DNA from 3 places in the Shinella sp. R2-11 genome. Region 3 is predicted to be linked to each of the others. Evidence: riboswitches for the same ligand, from Rfam matches in the RefSeq annotation. Region 3 holds a riboswitch; each other region holds the start of a gene.
What was found. A riboswitch is a leader RNA that binds a small molecule or an ion and turns the genes downstream of it on or off. The one in region 3 is predicted to bind cobalamin.
Positions count from the first base shown of each region.

Region 1: another riboswitch for cobalamin. It lies ahead of ACZ1A1_RS22520 (aromatic ring-hydroxylating oxygenase subunit alpha); the one in region 3 lies ahead of nrdH (glutaredoxin-like protein NrdH).
Region 2: another riboswitch for cobalamin. It lies ahead of cobU (bifunctional adenosylcobinamide kinase/adenosylcobinamide-phosphate guanylyltransferase); the one in region 3 lies ahead of nrdH (glutaredoxin-like protein NrdH).

Region 1 covers NZ_JBVAPC010000011.1:29,320-37,189, forward strand. Annotated here, with positions in the region: gene ACZ1A1_RS22500 (FAD-binding oxidoreductase) at 1-402, opposite strand, end outside; gene ACZ1A1_RS22505 (L-threonylcarbamoyladenylate synthase) at 412-1,386, opposite strand; gene ACZ1A1_RS22510 (diguanylate cyclase domain-containing protein) at 1,543-2,607, shown strand; gene ACZ1A1_RS22515 (DUF6656 family protein) at 2,613-3,218, opposite strand; cobalamin riboswitch at 3,515-3,708, shown strand; gene ACZ1A1_RS22520 (aromatic ring-hydroxylating oxygenase subunit alpha) at 3,811-5,055, shown strand; gene ACZ1A1_RS22525 (FAD-binding oxidoreductase) at 5,057-6,157, shown strand; gene lysS (lysine--tRNA ligase) at 6,461-7,870, opposite strand, start outside.
Region 2 covers NZ_JBVAPC010000002.1:597,172-605,041, forward strand. Annotated here, with positions in the region: gene cobN (cobaltochelatase subunit CobN) at 1-3,619, opposite strand, end outside; gene cobW (cobalamin biosynthesis protein CobW) at 3,922-4,971, opposite strand; gene cobU (bifunctional adenosylcobinamide kinase/adenosylcobinamide-phosphate guanylyltransferase) at 4,975-5,499, opposite strand; cobalamin riboswitch at 5,682-6,043, opposite strand; gene ACZ1A1_RS07585 (peptidoglycan-binding domain-containing protein) at 6,106-7,870, opposite strand, start outside.
Region 3 covers NZ_JBVAPC010000001.1:309,607-317,476, reverse strand. Annotated here, with positions in the region: gene metE (5-methyltetrahydropteroyltriglutamate--homocysteine S-methyltransferase) at 1-1,134, shown strand, start outside; gene ACZ1A1_RS01560 (acyl-CoA thioesterase) at 1,131-1,949, shown strand; cobalamin riboswitch at 1,976-2,192, shown strand; gene nrdH (glutaredoxin-like protein NrdH) at 2,438-2,659, shown strand; gene nrdI (class Ib ribonucleoside-diphosphate reductase assembly flavoprotein NrdI) at 2,670-3,068, shown strand; gene nrdE (class 1b ribonucleoside-diphosphate reductase subunit alpha) at 3,065-5,269, shown strand; gene nrdF (class 1b ribonucleoside-diphosphate reductase subunit beta) at 5,285-6,274, shown strand; gene fdhA (formaldehyde dehydrogenase, glutathione-independent) at 6,601-7,791, shown strand; gene ACZ1A1_RS01530 (histidine phosphatase family protein) at 7,838-7,870, opposite strand, start outside.

The sequences.
Region 1 (7,870 bases), on a different contig from region 3:
GAGCCGGTCGACCGCCTCGGCCGCCTTGTGGATCTCCGCCAGCACGCAGCCGCCGTCCGCGACGATCACGTTGCCGACCGGATCGACGTCGCGGATGCGGTTGAGGCGGGAGAGGGAAAGCACGACATCCGCCGCGCCCTCACGGGGCACGCTGCCGCCGACATGGCCGGTATTGCCGCCCTGCGGCACGATGGCGGTGCGCGTTTCCGTGGCGAGCGCCAGGATCGCCGAGACTTCCCGCACCGAGCCCGGCCGCAGCACCAGCGGCGACGTGCCGTGATAGAGCCCGCGGCTTTCGACGAGATAGGGGGCGATGTCCCTGTCGTCGGAGAGCGCATAGCCGGGGCCGGTGATGTCCGCGAAGCGGGCGATGAGATCGGGGGAGAGCTTTGCCTGGACCATCTGTTCCTCTCAGCTTCTCGGGGCGGCCGCGCGCTGAAGGCGGTCGTTGATCGCTTCGCCGAGGCCGGTCGCCGGGATCGGCGAGAAGGCGATGGAGCGCGCGCCCACGGCATCGGCCTTCTTCATGTAGCCGAAGAGGTTGGCGGCGGCTTCGGCAAGGTCGCCTGCGGGGCTGAGGTCGAGCACCAGCGCGGCTTCGGCCTCGCCCGCAAGCGCCTTGCCGCCGAAACGGATGAGCACCTCGCCGGGTTTCACATCGCTCGCATCGAGCCGCACCGGCGCATCGGGCGCATAATGCGAGGCGAGCATGCCGGGGGCCACGATCGTCGCGCCGGCCGTGTCGTTGCGGGTGACGGGGCGGCCGATGACGCGCTCGATCTCGGCGGCGTCGAGCCCGCCGGGCCGCAGCAGCCGGATCGTCTCGCCCTCGACCTTGAGGATGGTGGATTCGAGGCCGACTTTCGCCGCGCCGCCGTCGAGTACCAGTTCCAGCCGTTCGCCGAAATCGTCGGCGACGTGGCGGGCGGTGGTCGGGCTGATGCGACCGGAGGTGTTGGCGCTCGGGGCGGCGAGCGGCCGGCCGAAGGCGGCGAGCAGGCGGCTGGCAATGCCGGTCGGCACGCGGATGCCGACCGTGTCGAGCCCGGCGCGGGCCAGCGGATGGATGGGGCTTTCGGGCCGGATGGGCACGACCAGCGTCAGCGGGCCGGGCCAGAAGGCTTCGGCGAGGCGGCGCGACAGCGGGTCGAAGACCGCGTGCCGCTCCGCCATGGCAAGATCGGCCATGTGGCAGATCAGCGGGTTGAAGCGCGGGCGGCCCTTCATTTCATAGATGCGGGTGATCGCCTGCGGATTGGTGGCGTCGGCGGCAAGGCCGTAGACGGTTTCCGTCGGAATGGCGACGGGAACACCCCGCCCGAGGGTTTCCACGGCGCGCGCCAGCGCCGTCTCCGCATCCGTTCGCGTGTCAACGATGTCCGCCATCTCGTCCTTCCGTCGCTTTCGGCTTCCTTTACAGGGCTTTGGCCGGGAATGCCAAGGCCGAAGCGCTTGCCTAAAATTCGAGCGACCGGATTAGAGCGGTCGAAAGAGGCGCCTGTTATGGAAGGATGACAATTCCCGCAGGCAGGTTCCCGTCCCATGGCTCAGAAGAAATCCTCGACGACCGATATCACGCTCAGGATCGCAGCGGCGATGAAGCAGATGGGCATCGACGGCCTGCCGCGCAACTACGAGCTGGTCTATGAGGCCTATGCCGGCAGCAACCCGGATCTCGTGCGCGATTTCATCGCGCTCGGCAAGTACAAGACCCAGGCGGCGCTCGACGAGCTCGGCCGCAAGTACCTGCCGCACCAGCACGAGGCGAGCGTGCTGCAGCGCTCGGCGGGCGCCATCAGCAACGAGATGAGCAACTTCATGGACCTGCTCAGCCAAGAACGGTCCTCGCTCAACGACTATGGCCGCCTGATCGGCGAGGCCTCGCAGGTCATCCGCAATGCCGGCGGCCTTGGCGAGGGCGCGCTCGGCAGCTCGCTCGAAGCCCTCCAGCGGGCGACGGAGCTGCGCGTCAGCCATACGGCGGAAATGGCGGAGAAGGTCGCCGCGCAATCGGCGGCGATGGACAGCATCCAGAAGGAGATGGCGGAATTCGAGGCGATGAAGTTCGTCGATCCGCCGACGAAGCTCGGCAACCGCCGCGCCTTCAACAAGGCGCTCGCCCGCGTCTATGCCAATCCGGAGCTGCCCATGCTCTGCGGCGTGGCGATCGCCGAGGTCGATGCCGAGCGCCGCTTCACGCCCGGCCAGATAGAGGCGCTCTCGGACCATCTCGTGACCTTCTACGGCGGGCTCATCCGTCAGGCCTTCCCGGCAAGCGACCTTGCCGTGCGCTTCGACGGCCTGCGCTTCGGCTTCCTCTTCCAGACGGCGGACGAGGGGGAGGCGACGCGGCTCGTCGATCTCCTGCGCGCGGCCTTCCAGACCGTGGCGCTGCGCGACCCGCGCACCGGGCGCAATCTCGGCAACCTCACGCTGTCGACGGGCCTTTGCATGTCGGACCGGGCGGAAAGCGCGCTCGACCTGACATCCGCCTGCGAGCGGGCGCTTGCCGAGGCGAAGGCGGCGGGCGGCGACCAGACGGTCGTCTACGGCCGCGGCGACGAGGTGCCGGCCGGCAAGGAATGGATGCTCTACCGGGCGTCGTGAACAGGCTATAGGGCTTGGATGACCTTGCGCAGCGCCTCGTCGTTCGCGCCGAGCATCAGCACGTTCTTCATCGCCAGCTTCGGATCGTCCGTGCGGAAGATCACGCCGTTGCCGCGCACCGTGCGGTCGATCCTGAGGCGGCCTTCCTCCTCGGCCGGCGCGATGGCGACGGCGAAATACATGCGTCCGGGCTTGCGCGAGATGCCGGCGAAGAACTGTTCCTCGTCGCCGATCTCGGCCAGGAAATTGGCCATGTAGAAGGCCCATTGCACATTTTCGAATTCCGCGAAGCGGCTGTTGGCGACGGTGATATGGCAATAGCCGAGATGCGGCGTCTCGGCGAGCGTGCGGTGGAAGACCAGCTTGGGAAAGCGGATCGATCGGTGGAAGCCGTTGATGCGCTCATGGGTGATGTCGCCGGCGCGTTCCAGCTTGCGGCCGGTGCGCTCGGCCACTTCCTCATAGCTGAGATAGCGCTTCTCGCTCGGGCTCCAGGCGATGCTCCGGTCGATGCGGCCGGTGCGCAGGAACTCCGTATGCACGGCGGATCGGGGCGGATTGGCCCGCTTGAAGGCGACGGCGTCGTAGTACCGGAATTTCGTCTGCTGCACGCCTCGGGTACTCCATCCACGCGTCCTGTCCGGCAAAAGTTTATGGAAACGTCGTTAAGTATTTCTTTCATTCCGCGACGTCGCAAACCCGTAAGGAATATGGTCGCAATATGACAAGGGCCGCCGCTGCGGCGCCGATGGGCCGAAAGCGCGGGAAACGCCCGCGGATTTGAAGCCTATCCATATGAGATATCAGGTAAAACAGAGGCCGCGGGTGCCGACCTCCCTGGCTGTGACCTGTCGTCAAATCAAGAGGCCGTGTCGTTTTCCGGCATGCCGTGCGGGCGCTCTTGCGCTTAGATAGGTTCACTCAAGGCGTCACCCTCGGCAGAGGGCGCGAAAATTGGGAAGCCGGTTGAAATCCGGCGCTGCCCCCGCAACGGTGTTGGAGGCGCGGAAAGCCCGACGGAGGAAGGATCCGGAAGGCGCCGCGACAGTCCCAGGAGGGACGCTCCTCAGCCCGGAAACCAGCCTGGAGGAACGATCGTGACGGCTGCGGCGGGCGGCCGGGAAGCGTGCAGTTCCGGGCTTGGTCCCGGGGGCCGTCTCCTTCCGTACGCCTCGGCGAATTTGGATATCTGAGGATCCCGGCATGGACATTCGCAGCGACGTGCTCCGCAAGCTCAAGAACCGGCGCGAAGGCTACAGCCTCGAGCAGGCCTTCTACACCGACCCCGATTACTACAAGCTCGACCTGGAGACGATCTGGTACCGCGACTGGCTGTTCGTCGGCCACGATTGCGAGATCCCGAAGGCCGGCAACTATTTCACCGTGCAGATCGGCGACTATCCCGTCGTCATCACCCGGGACCGCTCGGGCACCGTGCGCGCGCTGCACAATTCCTGCCGCCACCGCGGCTCGCGCGTCTGCACGCAGCACAGGGGCAGCGCCGCCAAGCTCGTCTGTCCCTATCACCAGTGGACCTACGAACTCGACGGTTCCCTGCTCTTCGCCCGCCATATGGACGAGACCTTCGACAAGAGCGAGCATGGCCTGAAGCCGGTCCATTGCCAGACGGTCGGCGGCTACATCTTCATCTGTCTCGCCGAGGACGCGCCGGACTTCGCACCCTTCGTTTCGCTCGTCGAGCCCTACATCGCCCGCCATCGCCTCGGCGAGACCAAGGTCGCCTTCGAAAGCACCATCGTCGAGAAGGGCAACTGGAAGCTCGTCTGGGAAAACAACCGCGAGTGCTACCATTGCGCGGCGAACCATCCCGAGCTCTGCCGCACCTATCCGGAAGCGCCGAGCGCGACCGGCGTGCAGGGTGCGCAGGACGATCCGGAAATCTCCGGCCACTGGGCCAAGTGCGAGGCCGCCGGCCTGCCGAGCCAGTTCCGCATGTCGCCGACCGGCCAGTTCCGCGCCGCACGCATGCCGCTGATCCAGGACGCCGAGAGCTACACCATGTCCGGCGCCCGCGCCGTGCAGCGCCCGCTCTCCAACGACGTGCTGGAAAACCATATCGGCGCGTTGCTGCTCTTCCACTACCCCACGACGTGGAACCACGTTCTGGCCGACCATGCCATCACCTTCCGCGTGCTGCCGCTCGGCCCCGAGCTGACCCAGGTCACGACCAAGTGGCTTGTCAACAAGGATGCGGTGGAGGGCGTCGACTACCGTCTCGACGAGCTCACCCATGTCTGGACCGAGACTAATGACCAGGACCGCCGGATCGTCGAGGAAAACGCCTTCGGCATCCGCTCCCCGGCCTACGAGCCCGGCCCGTACTCGCCCGTCGACGAAGGCGGCGTCATGCAGTTCGTCGAATGGTATTCGAACTTCATGGTCGACCGGCTCGACGGCTCCAAGCAGACGCTCTCGCGGGTAGCATGACATGAGTGCCAGCCACTTCCGCCACTTCGACGAACTCCATCCGTGGAACGACCGGCAGAACCTGCTGGAATGCATCGCCGCCACGGTGGAGACGGCGGACGTGATGACGTTCACCTTCCGCTCCGATCGCGACAACTGGTTCCGGTACCTGCCGGGCCAGTTCGTCACGCTCGAATTGCCGGTTTCGGAAGACGAGCCGGTGATGCGGACCTACACGCTGTCCTCGACGCCCTCTCGCCCCTATGCCGTCTCCGTGACGGTGAAGGCGCAGAAGAACTCGATCGGCACGCGCTGGATGTTCGAGAACCTGCGCCCCGGCGTGAAGCTGAAGGCCTTCGGGCCGCTCGGCGACTTCTCCTTCGTGCGCCATCCGGGCGAGAAATACCTCTTCATCTCCGCCGGTTCCGGCATCACGCCGATGATGTCGATGACGCGCTGGATGGCCGATTGCGCGCCGCAATCCGACGTGGCCTTCGTCACCTGCGCGCGCCAGCCGGAGGACCTGCTCTTCAAGGCGGAGCTGGAATGCATCGCCGCGCACATGCCGCAGCTTTCGCTCGGCTTCGTCGTCGAGGGGCACAACCCGCGCGACGGCTGGCATGGGCTGCGCGGCCGCATCGACGCGGCGCGGCTGACGCTGATGGCGCCCGATTTCCGCGAGCGCACCATCTTCTGCTGCGGGCCGGAGCCCTTCATGCGCGGCGTGCGCGACATGCTGAAGGTCTGCGGCTTCGACATGGAGCGCTACCACGAGGAGAGCTTCCAGCCGGCCGCCGCGCCCGCCCCGGAAGAGATCGCCATCCGTGCCGGCGCGGGCGAGGCGGAGGTGGATGCCGATGCAGTCGCCACCGTCACCTTCACCATGGCCGGCAAGGAAGCCAAGTGCCCGCCCGGCCAGACGATCCTGCAGACGGCCCGCGCGGCGGGCGTGCGCATCGGCGCGGCCTGCGAGGGCGGCCTGTGCGGCACCTGCCGCGTCATGAAGGTCTCGGGCGAAGTCGACATGCGCCACAATGGTGGCATTCTCGATGACGAGATCGAGGAAGGCTATATCCTCGCCTGCTGCTCGCGGCCTATCGGGGATGTCTCCATCGAGGCGTGAGCCCCCCTCCGCCTGCCGGCACCTCCCCACAAGGGGGGAGAAAGAGGAGGCTTGCCCACCATTCCAAATCGACCGCAGAGGGCGCGGCGCATTAAGTCCCTCCCCATTGTGGGGAGGGATTTAGGGAGGGGTCTTCCCGTGTAACGCCCCTGCTGCGCGGGGCCACCCCCTCTGCCTGCCGGCATCTCCCCCACAGGGGGGAGAGAGCAGGAGGCCTGCTCACCGTTCAAAATGAAATGCCAACGGAGCGGCACGGTAAGTCCCTCCCCTTGTGGGGAGGGATTTAGGGAGGGGTCTTGCCCCTCAGTCCGCCTTCGCCCGGCGTGCCGGGAAGAGGATGACGTCGCGGATCGACGGGGCGTTCGTCAAGAGCATGATCAGGCGGTCGACGCCGATGCCGAGGCCGCCTGCGGGCGGCATGCCCTGGTCGATGGCGTCGAGGAATTCGTCATCGAGCTGCTTGGCCTTCTCGCCGCGGGCGTGGGCCTGTTCGAGCTGCTCGACCATGCGGGCGCGCTGCTCTTCCGGGTCGTTGAGCTCGGAGAAGGCGTTGCCGAGTTCCCAGGTGTTGCAATAGGTCTCGAAACGCTCGACGAGGCGCGGCTCGCCCGGCACTTCCTTGGCGAAGGGCGAGATGTCCTTCGGGAAATGCGTGACGTGGCTCGGCTGGATCAGCGTCGGCTCGACCTTCTCCTCGAAGATGAAGGCAAGGCATTCGCCCCAGGTCCAGTCCTTCTCGATCTCGAAGCCGGCGGCCTTCGCGGCGGTGCGGGCTTCCTCGTCCGTCTTGATGGCGAGGAAGTCGATGCCGGTCGCTTGCCTGACGGCATCAGGCATCGGCACGCGCCTGAACGGGCCCTTGAAGGAGAGTTCCTTGTCGCCATAGGCGAATTCGGTCGAGCCGTGGATTTTTACCGCCAGCTCGGCGAAGAGGCGCTCCACGAGGTCCATGATGTCCTCGTAGTCGGCATAGGCCCAGTAGCATTCCATCATGGTGAATTCGGGATTGTGCCGGGTCGACACGCCCTCGTTGCGGAAGTTGCGGTTGATCTCGAACACCTTGTCGGTGAGGCCGGAGACCAGCGTGCGCTTGAGGAACAGTTCCGGCGCGATGCGCAGGTACATGTCGAGCTTCAGCGTGTTGTGGTGCGTTTTGAAGGGCTCGGCCGTCGCGCCGCCATAGACCGAATGCAGCATGGGCGTCTCGACTTCCATGAAGCCGTCGTTCTCCATGAAGCGGCGGATGCCGGAGACGATCTTCGAACGCTGCTGGAAGCGGAGCTTGGATTCCTCGTTGGTCATGATGTCGAGATGGCGCTTGCGGTAGCGAATCTCGACATCGGCAACGCCATGCCACTTCTCGGGCATCGGCAGCAGGGTCTTCGTCAGCATGACGATCTCCTGCGCGTTGATCGTCAGCTCGCCGCGCTTGGTGCGGCGGACGACGCCGGTGACGCCGATGATGTCGCCGATATCGATCATCGGCAGCAGGGCGCGCGCCTCTTCCGGCGTCGTGTCCTTATGGGAGAAGATCTGGATCTTGCCCGAGGCGTCATGGATATCCATGAACATGCCGGAATTGCGCGAGGAATAGACGCGGCCGGCGACGGTCACGACATCGCCGCTCTCCGTGTCGGGTTCCAGGCCCTCGTATTTTTCCGCAAGCTCCGCATTGGTCATCGTCCGGTGGAAATGCGCCGGATAGACGTCACT
Region 2 (7,870 bases), on a different contig from region 3:
CGGCCATGCCGCCCTCGAACTGGTAGTATTCGTCACTGTCGAGCAGGTCGTGCTCGCGGCTGTCCTGGTTCTGGATGACGGCCTGAAGGCTCTTCATGCGCGCCTCCAGCCGCGCGCGCATCGGCACGCCGTCGCTCGTCCCGTCATAGGCGTGTGCGCCCCAGGCCAGCCACGCCTCGGCAAGGTCGCCGCGCTCGCTCCACAGTCCCTCGTCCATCATGGTCTGGAGGCCCGCGCCGTAGCCGCCCGATTGCGCGCCGAAGATGCGGAAGCCGGCCTGCCTCGCCGCCTCGTCATCGGAAGCGCCCTTCGCCGCCAGCGCCGCCGCCTCGGCGCGCATGCGCGCGGCGATGGGATTGTCCGCATCGTCCTCTTCCAGCGCGCCGACAGCGCGCACGGCGCGGTCGAAGAGCGCGATCTGCTCCGGGAAGGCATCGCGGAAGAAGCCGGAGATGCGCAAAGTCACGTCGACGCGCGGATGGCGGAGGCTAGCGGGCGGGATGATCTCGAAGCCGGTGACGCGGCGGGACGCCATGTCCCAGGTCGGCCTGACGCCGATCAACGCCATGGCCTGGGCGATATCGTCGCCGCCGGTGCGCATGTTGGAGGTGCCCCAGGCGGTGATGCCGAAGGAGGTCGGCCATTCGCCGTGGTCCTGCGCATAGCGCGTGACGATCAGCTCGGCGGATCTGCGGCCAAGCTCCCAGGCGGCGGGCGTCGGCACGGCGCGGCTGTCGACGGAATAGAAGTTACGCCCTGTCGGCAGCACGTCCGGCCGCCCGCGCGTCGGCGCACCGGAGGGGCCGGGTTCGACGAAGCGCCCGTCGAGGCCCCGCATCAGCGCCGAAATCTCCGCCGGGCCGCAGGCGGCGATGGCGGGGCGGATGGTCGTGTCGATGGTGTCGAGGACGGCGCGGGTAGCCTGCCAGCCGTCCGGGCAAGGCAGCGTGCCGTCCACCAGCCTTGCCGCCAGAAGCTCGATGCGCTCCACCGTGTCGCCATTGCTGCGCCAGGGGGCGACGGACTGGGAGGCGAGGATGTCGGGGCACGGCCCGGTCCAGGGATCGGAGGCGATGCAGTCGAGAGGGTCGAAGTTGAGGCCACCCTCCTCTGACCTGCCGGCCATCTCCCCCACAGGGGGGGAGATTGGCAGGTGGTGAGCTCCTCCCTTGGCAGCGACGTTCGTATTCCGGGAAACCGTCCCCCCATCGATCTCCTCCCTTGAGGGGGAGATGGCCGGCAGGCCAGAGGGGGGTGCCACCACAAGCGCATCCGCCGCGATCGCCCGCTGAAGACTCGCCTCGCCCCCTTCGCCCAATCCACGCGGCACCCGGGCAAGCGCCACCGTCAGGTCGGTGAGCAGCCGCCCCTCCGGCGAGACGCCGAAGACATGCAGCCCGTCGCGGATCTGCATTTCCTTGAGATCGCAGAGATAGGCGTCGAGCTTCTGCAACGCCGCCGCCTCGCCATCGGACCTGGCGATTCCGGCATCGCTGTCGAGACCGATATCGCGCACGAGATCGAGGATCTGCTTCGAGAGTAGCCTGATGCGCCGGGGATCTCCGCCAGAGGCGTCGTAATATTCGTCGACCAGCGCTTCGAGGTCCTTGAGCGGGCCGTAGGTCTCGGCACGGGTCAGCGGCGGCGTCAGGTGGTCGACGATGACGGCGGCGGAGCGGCGCTTGGCCTGCGTGCCCTCGCCCGGATCGTTGACGATGAAGGGATAGAGATGCGGCACCGGGCCGAGCACGGCTTCGGGATAGCAGGCCTCAGACAGCGCCAGCGCCTTGCCCGGCAGCCATTCGAGATTGCCGTGCTTGCCCATGTGCACGATGGCATGCGCGCCGTAATGGAGACGCAGGAAGGCGTAGAAGGCAAGATAGCCATGCGGCGGCACGAGGTCCGGAGAATGGTAGCTCTCCTTCGGATCGATATTGTAGCCCCGCGCCGGCTGGATGCCGACCAGCGTCTCGCCGAAACGGGCGAGCGGCAGGGCGAAGACGTCACCGATGACGAAGGGATCGTCCTCCGGCTCGCCCCAGCGGCCCGTCATCTCCTCTTGAATCGCCTTCGGAAGCGAGGCGAAGAAGGCCTTGTATTGATTCAGCGAAAACGTCTCGCGGATTTCCCGCCCGTCGCGCGCCGCATTGGTCGGGCCGGCCATGAGATGAGCGATCAGCGCATCGCCGGCCTCCGGCAGATCGGCGACCGCATAGCCCTCCGCCGCCATGGCGCGCAGCACTTCCATCGTGCCGGCCGGCGTGTCGAGGCCGACGCCGTTGCCGAGCCGGCCGTCGCGGTTCGGATAATTCGCCATGACGAGGGCGATGCGGCGCTCCGCCGGCCCTGCCCGCCGCAGCCGCGCCCAGCCGGCGGCGAGTTTCGCCACGAAACGGATGCGGTCCTCCACCGGATTGAGACTGACGATATTGGTCTCGACCCGCTCGTCGTAGCGCGCCGCCGCCTTGAAGGAAACGGCGCGGGAGAGGACGCGGCCGTCGACCTCCGGCAGGGAAACATTCATGCCGAGATCGCGCGCCGTCAGCCCCTGCCCCGACGCCTCCCAGGCTTCCCGCGAGGAACCGGAGAAGATGACCTGCAAGACCGGCGAACCAGTCTCGTCGAGCACCGTCGGCTTGCGGCCGGCGCCGGGGGCGGAGACGGCGAAGCTGGTGGCGTTGAGGACGATGTCCGGGTGGACATCGGCGAAGGCCGCGCGGACCGTCTCGATGGAGGCGGCTTCCTTGAGACTGGAAACAAATAGCGGCAGGGCACGGATGCCCTCGGTGGCCAGCGCCTCGATCAACATTTCGACGGGGCGCGTCTCGCCGCTTTGGACATAGGCGCGGTAGAAGCAGATGGCGGCGGTTGGGATACCCCCCTCTGGCCTGCCGGCCATCTCCCCCACAGGGGGGGAGATTGGCAGGCGGCACGCATTTGCTTCCGTAGAAGCGCCTGAATTCCGAGAAACCCCTCTTCCATCGATCTCCCCCCTTGTGGGGGAGATGGCCGGCAGGCCAGAGGGGGGTGAAACGCCGGCAACCTGCCGCCACGTGCCGATATCGACGACACCCTTCCCCGGCCACCAGATGCCGGCCTTGTCCAGCGGCATCGCCGGTTCCGGCTTTTCGCCGCCGAAGACCAGTGCATCCGCATAGGCGAGGAAGCGATCCGCGTTCTCCGCACCGCCCTCGTTGAGATAGGCCCAGAGCCGCTGGCGGTCCTCGTCGTCGATGCGATTGAAGGGGGTCAGGCCCTCGTCCGGCCGGTCGTCGCCCGGCAGCGCGACGAGCCCGACGCCATTGGCCACGGCGGTCGCCAGAAGGGCTTCCAGCACGTAGCGGAAATAGCTGGCCCCGCCGAGGGCGCGGATGACGATGAGTTTGGCATGCCGCGCCGTGCGCTCGACATAGGTGTCGACCGACATCGGATGCGACAGCGTGGCGAGACTGGCGAGGCGCAGGCGCGTCTCGCCGCCCCGCGCGCGATGGGCGGCGGCGATGGCGGCGAGTTCCGTGTCGGCGGCGGAGAGGAAGAGGATATCGCCCCGTGTCTGGCCAAGGTCGATGGCCTCCTTGCCGTCGGCGATGGTGCCTTTCTGGGCTAGCAGGAGGTGCATGGCATGCCCTTCGGCCCGGAGGCAGTCTCCCCCGCAGACGGAACTATCGAATGTAAAACGGCGCCCCATCCCCTTCTCCCCACCGGGGAGAAGGGGCCGGCAGGCGGATGAGGGGGATGCCGAAGGCAAGAAAGAGAAGTCATTCCGTGTCGTGCCCCCTCATCCGACCCTTCGGGCCACCTTCTCCCCGCTGGGGAGAAGGGAAAAGTGGCCACGCCGAATGCCATAGGCAAGCGCCCTGCCCCTGCGAGGGAGACGGCCGCCACGCCGAAGAGAGGAACCGCAGCACGCTCATGCCGAAATCACACCGCCGCCGCGATGGCGGCGCGGACGGCGGCTTCATCCATGTCGTGCAGGCCGATGACGACAAGGCGGGTGCCACGCGCTTCGCCGGGCGCCCAGGCGCGCTCGAAATAGCTGTCGATGCGGCTGCCGACGGCCTGGACGAGCAGGCGCAGCGGCTTGCCGGGCACGTCGGCAAAACCCTTGAGACGCAGCACGTCATGCTCGGCGATCACGCCCTTGAGGCGCTCGATGAAGGCGGCGGGATCGGCGACGGCGCCGAGCTCGACGACGAAGCTGTCGAATTCGTCATGGTCGTGCTCCTCGCCGTTCTCGTGCTCCAGCTCGTGGTGCGACTTGCGGTTGGCGATGTCGTCCTCCGTGCCGACGCCGAGGCCGAGCAGCACGGCGGCGGCGACCTCGCCGTTCCGCGCCTCGATCATCGAGGGCTTGCGGGCAATGCGCGAGGCGACTTCGTCGCGCACGGATTGGAGACCCGCGGCGTCGATGAGATCGGTCTTGTTGAGGACGATGAGGTCGGCGGCGGTGAGCTGGTCCTCGAAGAGTTCTTCCAGCGGGCTTTCATGGTCGAGATTCTCGTCTTCGACGCGCAGCGCATCCACCTTGTCGTGGTCGTCGGCGAAGCGGCCGGCGGCGACGGCGGCGCTGTCGACCACGGTGATCACGCCGTCCACAGTCACCTGCGTCTTGATTTCCGGCCAGTTGAAGGCGGCGACGAGCGGTTGCGGCAAGGCAAGGCCGGAGGTCTCGATGACGATGTGGTCCGGGCGGTTCTCGCGCTCCAGCAGCTTCGCCATGGTGGGGATGAAATCGTCGGCGACGGTGCAGCAGATGCAGCCGTTGGTGAGCTCGATGATGTCGTCCTCGGTGCAGGCCTCAGCGCCGCAGCCCTTCAGCACGTCGCCGTCGACGCCGAGGTCGCCGAACTCGTTGATGATGAGCGCGATGCGCTTTCCGCCGGCATTCTGCAGGAGGTTGCGGATCATCGTCGTCTTGCCCGCGCCGAGGAAGCCGGTGATGACGGTGGCGGGAATTTTCTGTTGCAGCATGGCTCAACCCTTCATTTTCAGCGGCAGTCCGGCCGCGATAAAATAGACTTCAGGCACGAGGGCGGCCACCTGTTGGTGCAGCCGCCCGGCATGGTCGCGGAATTCGCGCGCCATGCGATTGTCAGGCACGATTCCAAGGCCGACCTCGTTCGACACGAGGACCAGCCGGCCGGGGGCGCCAGCGATCGCGGCGAGAAGGCCGGAAAATTCGGCGGGAATGTCGCGCTCCTCCAGCATCAGGTTCGTCACCCAGAGCGTCAGGCAATCGACGAGCACCGCGCGGTCTTCCCGCGCTACCTCGCCGATGCGTGCGGCAAGGGCCAGCGGCTCCTCATGCGTCCGCCACCCGCCGCCCCGGTCTTCCCGGTGTTTTGCGATGCGCTGGCGCATCTCGTCGTCGAAGGCGCGGCCGGTGGCGATGTAATGGCGTTCGAGGCCGGTCCCGGCGACCAGCCTTTCGGCGAATGCGGATTTTCCCGAACGCGCTCCGCCCAGCACGAGCACGGCTCCGCCGTGAGGAACCGTCATCGTCCAGCGTTCCGGAAATTCATGTCGAAAGTGACCGCCATCGCGGCGGCCTCAGGCAGGCGCGATGGCAGGAGGCGCGCACGCGGCCCCGGCCGGACCGGCCCGGAGCCAAAGGGGTGATGTGGATAGCGCCATGACAACCTCCGTTCAGGCACAGGGGAAAAGCTCCCCGGATCGGGCGACATGCCCTCTGTCGGATGGCAGGTTTCCTGGCTCGCGGCGTCAGGTGCCAAGGCACCGGCGGAACGCTCTCACCTTCCCGGGCAGGCTTTGCGAAAGGCGGACGATTCGTAGAGATAGAGGCGTCCAACCCCGGCTTATCGCAAAAGAGCCCAGTGGCTTTTCCGATGGTTCTCCGGCGCCTTGTCGGGGTGGCACCATGCCGCCCCGCACGCCGTCGGTTCCATCGGCCGATCGTTCCTCGCCACTCTACAGTCGCGGGGTCGGCCGTGATTGCGGCGCCCGATCTGGGTCCACCGTGTCACGTTCCCTTCTCTCCCGGGCCGGTTTGCGGCCGTCGGGAACCATCCGATGGTCGGATGATTAAGCGTGCCCCGCCGCCAAGTCAATCGAGCGGCGGGCATAAGAAGCCCTTGTGCCCCGGCCTCAATAGCCGGGGATGATCACCACGCCGCCACGGCGATTGTAATAGCCGTCGTCGCGGTAGTACGGCCCGTCATAATAGCCGTCGACGGGGCCTTCCAGCATGTCGTATTCGCGCTGCCGCTGGTAGCGCCGCTGGCGGGTCTGGCGCGCCTCGGCATATTGCGCGGCCTCGCGCAGCACGCGGTACTGCTGGCGCGTGAGATAGCCGCTGGCGCGATAGCCCGACGCGCCCTGCCAGGCGGAGATCGCCGCGCGGGTGCGCGGACCGAAGACGCCGTCGGCGCCATAGGTGTTGTAGCCGAGCGCGCTCAGCCAGCGCTGGGCCTGGGCGCGCAGCGAGCGGTCCATATAGGCCTCGCGCGGATCGACCACGGGCTGCTCCACGGCCTTGCGCTCGGTGTCCGCGGTCGCCGTGCCGGTTTCCAGCCGCTTGGCCTTCGAGAGCGCGGCAAGTCGCTCGCGGGCATCCGCGAGGAAGCGGCCGTTCGGATAGGCCGCGATATAGGCGCGGAACGCCTTTTCGGAACCGTCGAGCACCGCCTTCTGGAACGTCTCCTCCTCGCGCCTGGCGTCCTCCGCCTTGCGGGCTGCGACGCCGCCGTCCTGACCGCCGGCGGCTTCAGCCTTGCCGGCATTCGCCGAGGCAGCGCCGCCTTCGGCCTGCTTGCGGGCGGCAGCGGCTTCTTCGGCGCGCTTTTCGGCCTCCTTGGCAAGGCGGGCGGCTTCCGCGGCCTTGGCCTCAGCATCCGCCGCCGCTTTCGCGGCCTCGGCCTTCAGGCGCTCCACTTCGGCCGCCTTCTCATCGGCAAGCTTGCGGGCGGCGGCAGCCTCCTGCTCGATGCGCGCCTTCTCGGCGGCAGCGGCCTTTTCGGCTTCGACGCGCTTCGCCTCAGCATCCCGGCGGGCGGCAGCTTCCTGCTCGGCGCGGGCCTTTTCGGCCGCGGCGGCCTCCTCGGCCTTCCTGCGGTCCACCTCGGCCTTGAGGCGCGCGGCTTCCTCCGCCTTCGCCTTGTCGGCGGCGGCCTGCGCTTGCGCCTTCAGGCGCTCGGCCTCGGCCGCCTTCTCCTCGGCGAGCTTGCGGGCCGCGGCTTCCTTCTCCTCGGCTTGAGCCTTCAAGCGGGCAGTCTCTTCGGCGCGGGCTTTTTCCGCAGCGGCGGCTTCAGCCTTCGCCTTTTCGGCAGCGGCGGCCTTCTCTTCGGCGAGCTTGCGGGCGGTGGCCTCTTTCTCCTCGGTCTCGGCCTTCAGGCGGGCCGCCTCCTCGGCGCGGGCTTTCTCCGCGGCAGCGGCTTCGGCTTTCGCCTTTTCGGCAGCGGCAGCCTTCTCTTCGGCGAGCTTGCGTGCGGCGGCCTCTTCCTCGGCCTTCTTCGCCTCGGCTTCCGCCTTCAGGCGCGCGGCCTCGTCGGCGGCCTTCTTCGCTTCCGCCGCCTTGCGGGCCGCCTCCTCCGCTTTCGCCTTCCCGGCTTCGGCGGCCTTCTTGGCCTCATCCGCCTTGCGGGCGTCTTCTGCCTTGCGCGCTTCTTCCTCTGCCTTGGCCTTTTCGGCGGCGGCCGTGTCCTCCGCCTTTGCCTTGGCGGCAGCGTCGTCGGTCGCGGCCTGCGCGTCCTTCGTCTTCGCGGCGGCCTGCAATTCGGCGATGCGCAGCCGCGCCATGGAGGCGAAGGTGCCCGTCGGGTATTGCTTCAGGTAGCGCTCGTACTGCGCAAGGTCGTTACCGGACGAGGCCTTCTGCCAGAAGGAGAACTCCTCCTCCCAGCGCTTTCCGGCA
Region 3 (7,870 bases):
CGCGCCGCCTCGCCGAAGGTGACCGATCCGCGCGTGCAGGCCCGCATTGCCGGCATTGACGCGGGCATGAAGTCGCGCAAGAGCGGCTTCGAGGCGCGCCGCCGCCTGCAGGAAGGAGCGATCCGCCTGCCGCTCTTCCCCACCACGACGATCGGCTCCTTCCCGCAGACGAGCGAGGTCCGCAAGGCCCGTTCGGCCCACGCCAAGGGCGCGCTCAGCCACGGCGACTACGAGGCCTTCCTGGAGAAGGAGACGGAATCCGCCATTCGCTGGCAAGAGGAGATCGGCCTCGACGTGCTGGTGCATGGCGAATTCGAGCGCAACGACATGGTGCAGTATTTCGGCGAGCAGCTTTCCGGCTTCGCCTTCACGCAGCATGCCTGGGTGCAGAGCTACGGCTCGCGCTATGTCCGCCCGCCGATCATCTTCGGCGACGTCTCGCGGCCGAAGCCGATGACGGTGCGCTGGTGGCAGTATGCGCAGTCGCTCACCGAACGGCCCGTGAAGGGCATGCTCACGGGGCCGGTGACCATCCTCAACTGGTCCTTCGTGCGCGACGATATCCCGCGTAGCGAAGCGTGCCGCCAGATCGCGCTCGCGATCCGCGACGAGGTCGCCGACCTCGAAAAGGCCGGCGCGAAGATGATCCAGATCGACGAGGCCGCGCTGCGCGAGGGCCTGCCGCTCCGCCACAGGGACTGGCAACACTATCTCGACTGGGCCGTGGAAAGCTTCCGCCTTTGCTCCACCGGCGTTGCAAACGAGACGCAGATCCACACCCACATGTGCTACTCGGAGTTCAACGACATCATCTCGGCCATCGCCGCGATGGATGCGGATGTCATCTCCATCGAGACCTCGCGCTCGAAGATGGAGCTCCTGGATGCTTTCCGCAATTTCAGCTACCCCAACGAGATCGGCCCCGGCGTCTACGACATCCATTCGCCGCGCGTACCCGAGATCGGGGAGATGACGGACCTCCTGTCGCTTGCCCGCAAGCGCCTTCAGGACCGGCAATTGTGGGTCAATCCCGATTGCGGCCTCAAGACGCGCAAGTGGGAGGAGGTGCGGCCCGCCCTCGTCAACATGGTTGAGGCGGCCCGCCGGCTGCGCGCGCCGGCGGCGGCGCAATGAGCCCTGCCGCTGCAGGCATCGAGACGCCGGGAGCAATCCCGGCGTCTTCGAGCCGTCTGGTCGCGCTCGTCTTTCCGGGCGACACCAACCATCACGGCACGCTCTTCGGCGGCGCCGGCCTTGCCATGATGGATCGGGTCGCCTTCATCGCGGCGACGCGCCATGGGCGCGTGCCCTTCGTCACGGCCTCCTGCGAGCGCGTCGATTTCCAGGGGCCGGCCCGTGTCGGCGAGCTGGTCGAGCTCGTGGCGCGCGTTGCGCGTGTCGGCCGCAAGTCGATGGCGGTGGACGTGGAGATGATCGCCGAAGACCTGCTCGGCGGCGCCCGGCGGCTCTGCACGCGCGGTGCCTTCAACATGGTCGCGGTGCCCGAGGATAAGGCGCCCGGCTGGCGCCTGCCGCCGCTCGGCGACGCGCCCGCCGAACCGGCCGGCGGGCTGCGGGCGAGCGACATCGTCTTCGCCGACCAGGCCAACAGCTTCGGTCGCCTCTTCGGCGGCGAGGCGCTGGCGGCCATGACCAAGGCCGCCTTCGTCGCGGCCACGCGGCACAGCCGCCGCATCGCCGTGCTCGCCGCCTCCGAACGGGTGGATTTCCGCGCACCCGTCGCCGTCGGGTCCATCGTCGATACCGTCGCCGAGGTGGTGGAGGTCGGGCGAACCTCCATGACGGTCGCCGTCGAGCTCTGGTCGGAGGACCTGATGAGCGGCCGGCGTACGCTCACCGCGAGCGGCCGCTTCGTCATGGTCGCCGTCGACGGCAGCGACCGGCCGGTGCCGGTGGCGCGCAATGAAGCCGTGGAAAATCCATCATAGCCGTTGACGCATTTTTTACCTCGTCTACTATATCTTGTGTTCGAGGTTCCTTCGATTCGAAAGGATGGAAGGCTAAGACGGGAATCCGGGGTGGCCATGATGGCCGCGTCAATCCGGAGCTGCCCCCGCAACTGTAAGCGGCGAGCATTCGTTCGATGAGCCACTGGGGCGCAAATGCCTTGGGAAGGCGGACGGATGCCGCGACCCGCAAGCCAGGAGACCTGCCTCGAACATGAACGTCCACGGGCGGGGTGTCCGGATGGCGAGCGTTGGGTCGCGCAGAATGCCGCCCGCCGTCTCCCCCGATCCCCCGCGAAATGCCTCGGGGTGAAGTCATGTCGATCGTGTTGCCAGTCCATCCGCGCGAGTAGGCGGCGCCCCGCGTCCGGCCGTCCGTAGACGGCCGCCCTTATCACCGAGAACGTATCGAGCGGCCATCGGCGGATGGCCGGGCGATATCCCATGCCCGATCGAAAACGAGGAAAGCCATGTCCATCACCGTCTACTCCAAGCCCGCCTGCGTCCAGTGCACCGCGACCACCCGCGCGCTCGACCGCCAGGGCATCGACTACCACGTCGTCGACATTTCCGAGGACGCCGATGCCTATGCGCTCGTGCAGGGTCTCGGCTACCGTCAGGTCCCGGTCGTCATCGCCGGCGAGCAGCATTGGGCCGGCTTCCGCCCGGACATGATCAGCGCGCTCGCCTGAGGAGAAGGCGGTGGGGGACCTCGTCTATTTTTCCAGCCGGTCGGAGAACACCCGGCGCTTCGTGGAAAAGCTCGGGGTCGAGGCCCTGCGCCTGCCGCTCGACGCCGCCGGTGAAGCCCCGCAGGCCGACCGGCCCTTCGTGCTGGTTTCGCCGACCTATGGCGGGGGCGGGGAGAAGGGAGCGGTGCCCAAGCCCGTCATCCGCTTCCTCAACAATCCGCGCAACCGCAGCCTGATCCGCGGCGTCATCGCGGCGGGCAACACCAATTTCGGCGCCGGATATGCCGTCGCGGGAAACATCATCTCCGCGAAATGCGCGGTGCCGTTCCTCTACCGCTTCGAGCTGCTCGGCACGGATGAGGACGTCGACAATGTCAGACAGGGACTGGAACGATTTTGGACACGATGAACGCTTCGACGCCGCGGGATGCGAGCGAAAAACCGCCTCACGCTTTTTCTCATCCTGCGGGAGATAAGCCGGCGAAGGCTCCGGAGATCACGGCGCTGGATTACCACGCGCTGAACGCCATGCTGAACCTCTACGACGAGGAGGGGAAGATCCAGCTCGACAAGGACCGGCAGGCGGCCAAGCAGTATTTCCTCCAGCACGTCAACCAGAACACCGTCTTCTTCCATAATCTCAGGGAGAAGCTCGATTACCTCGTGACCGAGGGCTATTACGAGCAGGAGGTGCTGGACCAGTATTCCTTCAACTTCGTGCGCGACCTCTTCGACCACGCCTATGACAGGAAGTTCCGCTTCCCGACCTTCCTCGGCGCGTTCAAGTACTACACGTCCTATACGCTGAAGACTTTCGACGGAAAGCGCTATCTCGAACGCTACGAGGACCGCGTCTGCATGGTGGCGCTCACGCTGGCGCGCGGCAACGAGCAGCTTGCCCGCGACCTCGTCGACGAGATCATCTCCGGCCGTTTCCAGCCGGCGACGCCCACTTTCCTCAATGCCGGCAAGAAGCAGCGCGGCGAGCTCGTCTCCTGCTTCCTCCTGCGCGTCGAGGACAACATGGAGAGCATCGGCCGCTCGATCAATTCGGCCCTGCAGCTATCCAAGCGCGGCGGCGGCGTTGCGCTTTCGCTGACGAACCTGCGCGAGATGGGCGCCCCGATCAAGCAGATCGAGAACCAGTCGTCGGGCGTCATCCCGGTGATGAAGCTGCTTGAGGACAGTTTCTCCTACGCCAACCAGCTCGGCGCGCGGCAGGGGGCGGGGGCGGTCTACCTGCACGCCCACCACCCGGATATCATGCGCTTCCTCGACACCAAGCGCGAGAATGCCGACGAGAAGATCCGCATCAAGACGCTCTCGCTCGGCGTCGTCATCCCGGACATCACCTTCGAGCTCGCGAGGAACAACGAGGACATGTACCTCTTCTCGCCGCATGACGTGGAGCGCGTCTACGGCGTGCCCTTCACCGAGATCTCGGTGAGCGAGAAGTACCGCGAGATGGTCGAGGACGGCCGCATCAAGAAGAAGAAGATCAAGGCGCGCGACTTCTTCCAGATCATCGCCGAGATCCAGTTCGAGTCCGGCTATCCCTACATCATGTTCGAGGACACGGTGAACCGTGCGAACCCGATCGCCGGCCGTATCACCATGAGCAATCTCTGCTCGGAAATCCTCCAGGTGAGCGAGGCGAGCGAATTCAACGATGACCTCTCCTACGCCAAGATGGGCAAGGATATTTCCTGCAATCTCGGCTCGCTCAACATCGCCGCCGCGATGGACAGCTCCGATTTCGGCCGGACCATCGAGACCTCCATCCGCGCGCTGACCGCCGTTTCCGAGATGAGCCACATCTCCTCGGTCCCCTCGGTCGAGAAGGGCAATGACGACAGCCATGCCATCGGCCTCGGCCAGATGAACCTGCACGGCTATCTCGCCCGCGAGTGCATCTTCTACGGTTCGCAAGAGGGCGTCGATTTCACCAATATCTATTTCTACACCGTGACCTACCACGCCATCCGCGCCTCCAACCGGCTGGCGGTGGAAAAGGGCGTCAGCTTCAAGGGCTTCGAGAATTCGAAATACGCCTCCGGCGAATACTTCGACAAATATACCGAGGCCGAATGGTTGCCGGCGACGGAAAAGGTGAGGGCGATCTTCGAGGAGGCCGGCATCCATATCCCGACGCAGGAAGACTGGCTGGAACTGAAGACGGCCGTCATGGAAGGCGGGCTCTACAACCAGAACCTCCAGGCCGTGCCGCCGACCGGCTCGATCTCCTACATCAACCATTCGACCTCCTCGATCCATCCGATCGTCTCGAAGATCGAGATCCGGAAAGAGGGCAAGATCGGCCGCGTCTACTACCCGGCCGCCTTCATGACCAACGACAATCTCGACTACTACCAGGACGCCTACGAGATCGGCCCGGAGAAGATCATCGACACCTATGCGGCGGCCACCCAGCATGTCGACCAGGGTCTGTCGCTGACGCTGTTCTTCCGCGACACGGCGACGACGCGCGACATCAACCGGGCGCAGATCTACGCCTGGAAGAAAGGCATCAAGACCATCTACTACATCCGCCTTCGCCAGATGGCGCTGTCCGGCACGGAAGTGCAGGGCTGCGTCTCCTGCGCCCTCTGACCTTTGGGGACCAGAATGAACATCCAAGTGAAGACCAAGACCCCGAAGGCAGCGAGCGCCATCCGCGCCATCAACTGGAACCGCATCGAGGACGACAAGGACCTCGAGGTCTGGAACCGCCTGACCGGCAATTTCTGGCTGCCGGAAAAGGTGCCGCTCTCCAACGACATCCCCTCCTGGGCGACCCTGAAGCCGGAAGAGCAGAAGCTCACCATCCGCGTCTTCACCGGCCTCACCCTGCTCGACACGATCCAGAACGGCATCGGCGCGGTGCGGCTGATGGAGGATTCCGTCACGCCCCACGAGGAGGCGGTGCTCTCCAACATCTCCTTCATGGAGGCGGTGCATGCGCGCTCCTATTCCTCCATCTTCTCGACGCTGTGCCTGACGCCCGACGTCGACGACGCCTACCGCTGGTCGGAGGAGAACGAGTTCCTGCAAAGGAAGTCGGCGCTGATCATGGAGCAGTACGCCTCCGGTGATCCGTTGAAGAAGAAGATCGCATCCGTCTTCCTCGAAAGCTTCTTGTTCTATTCCGGCTTCTACCTGCCGATGTACTGGTCGAGCCGCGCCAAGCTCACCAACACCGCCGACATGATCCGCCTCATCATCCGCGACGAGGCCGTGCACGGCTATTACATCGGCTACAAGTTCCAGCGCGCGATAGAGCGGCTAAGCGCGGAGAAGCAGCAGGAGATCAAGGATTTCGCCTTCGACCTGCTGCTGGAACTCTACGACAACGAGACGCGCTATACCGAGGAGCTCTACGACGGCGTCGGTCTCACCGAGGACGTCAAGAAGTTCCTGCACTACAATGCCAACAAGGCGCTGATGAACCTCGGCTACGAGGCGCTTTTCCCGCCGGAAGCCTGCAAGGTGAACCCGGCCATCCTCTCGGCCCTCTCGCCGAACGCCGACGAGAACCATGACTTCTTCTCCGGCTCCGGCTCGTCCTACGTCATCGGCAAGGCGGTCGCGACCGAGGACGAGGACTGGGATTTCTGAGCCTTCCGGGAGCCTCTTCCTGCGCTATCGGAACGGCCCCGCCTTTGCGGGGCCGTTTCCGTTTTCGGGACATTGAAGCCGCCGCGGCGGCGTGTCGTTGCGGACACCGCTTATGTCGTATTCCCGAGCGTCATTTCGCCTGCCAAGTGGTTTGCTGCATGTGTTCAAGGTGCCGTCCCGCCCATGCCGGGACCGATCGTCGGAAATCCCGCACCCGCCTTGAAGCGTGAGGCCCGGCCGATGGCCCGGCTGCGCGGCGTAGAGAGCACATCCTGCCCGCGGAGGAGCGGGCCGGTACCGGCGTTTAACGAAAAGGAGGAGATGATATGAGCAGGAACAGAGGCGTCGTCTATTTGCGCCCCGGCAAGGTCGAGGTCCGCGACATCGACGATCCCAAGCTGGAGGCCCCGGATGGCCGCCGCATCGAGCACGGCGTGATCCTCAAGGTGATCTCCACGAATATCTGCGGCTCCGACCAGCACATGGTGCGCGGCCGCACGACGGCGATGCCGGGCCTCGTCCTCGGCCACGAGATCACCGGCGAGGTCATCGAGAAGGGCATCGACGTCGAGATGCTTCAGGTCGGCGACATCGTCTCCGTGCCCTTCAACGTCGCCTGTGGCCGCTGCCGCTGCTGCAAGTCGCAGGATACCGGCGTCTGCCTCACGGTGAACCCGTCGCGCGCCGGCGGCGCCTACGGCTATGTCGACATGGGTGGCTGGATCGGTGGGCAGGCGCGCTACGTCACGATCCCCTATGCCGACTTCAATCTCCTGAAGTTCCCCGACCGCGACAAGGCGATGTCGAAGATCCGCGACCTCACCATGCTCTCCGACATCCTGCCGACCGGCTTCCACGGCGCGGTGCGCGCGGGCGTCGGCGTCGGCTCGACGGTCTATGTGGCGGGTGCCGGCCCGGTCGGCCTTGCGGCCGCCGCGTCCGCGCGCATCCTCGGCGCGGCCGTGGTGATGATCGGCGACTTCAACAAGGATCGCCTGGCGCATGCCGCCAGGGTCGGCTTCGAGCCCATCGACCTTTCCAAGAGCGACAGGCTCGGCGACATGATCGCCGAGGTCGTCGGCACCAACGAGGTGGACAGCGCCATCGACGCCGTCGGCTTCGAGGCGCGCGGCCATTCGGGCGGCGAGCAGCCGGCCATCGTGCTCAACCAGATGATGGAGATCACCCGCGCCGCCGGCTCGATCGGCATTCCGGGCCTCTACGTCACCGAGGATCCGGGCGCGGTGGACAATGCGGCCAAGCACGGCAGCCTGTCGCTGCGCTTCGGTCTCGGCTGGGCGAAGGCGCAGTCCTTCCACACCGGCCAGACGCCGGTGCTGAAGTACAACCGCCAGCTCATGCAGGCCATCCTGCACGACCGCCTGCCCATCGCCGACATCGTCAATGCCAAGATCATCGCGCTCGACGACGCCGTCCAGGGCTACGAGAGCTTCGATCAGGGCGCGGCGACCAAGTTCGTCCTCGACCCGCACGGCGATCTCCTGAAGGCCGCCTGAGGCAGGGCCCTCGCGCCGGCCGGCTTCCGGCCGGCGCAAAGCATCATCATGGATCGCCTTCCGGCCCTGCGGGCGAGCC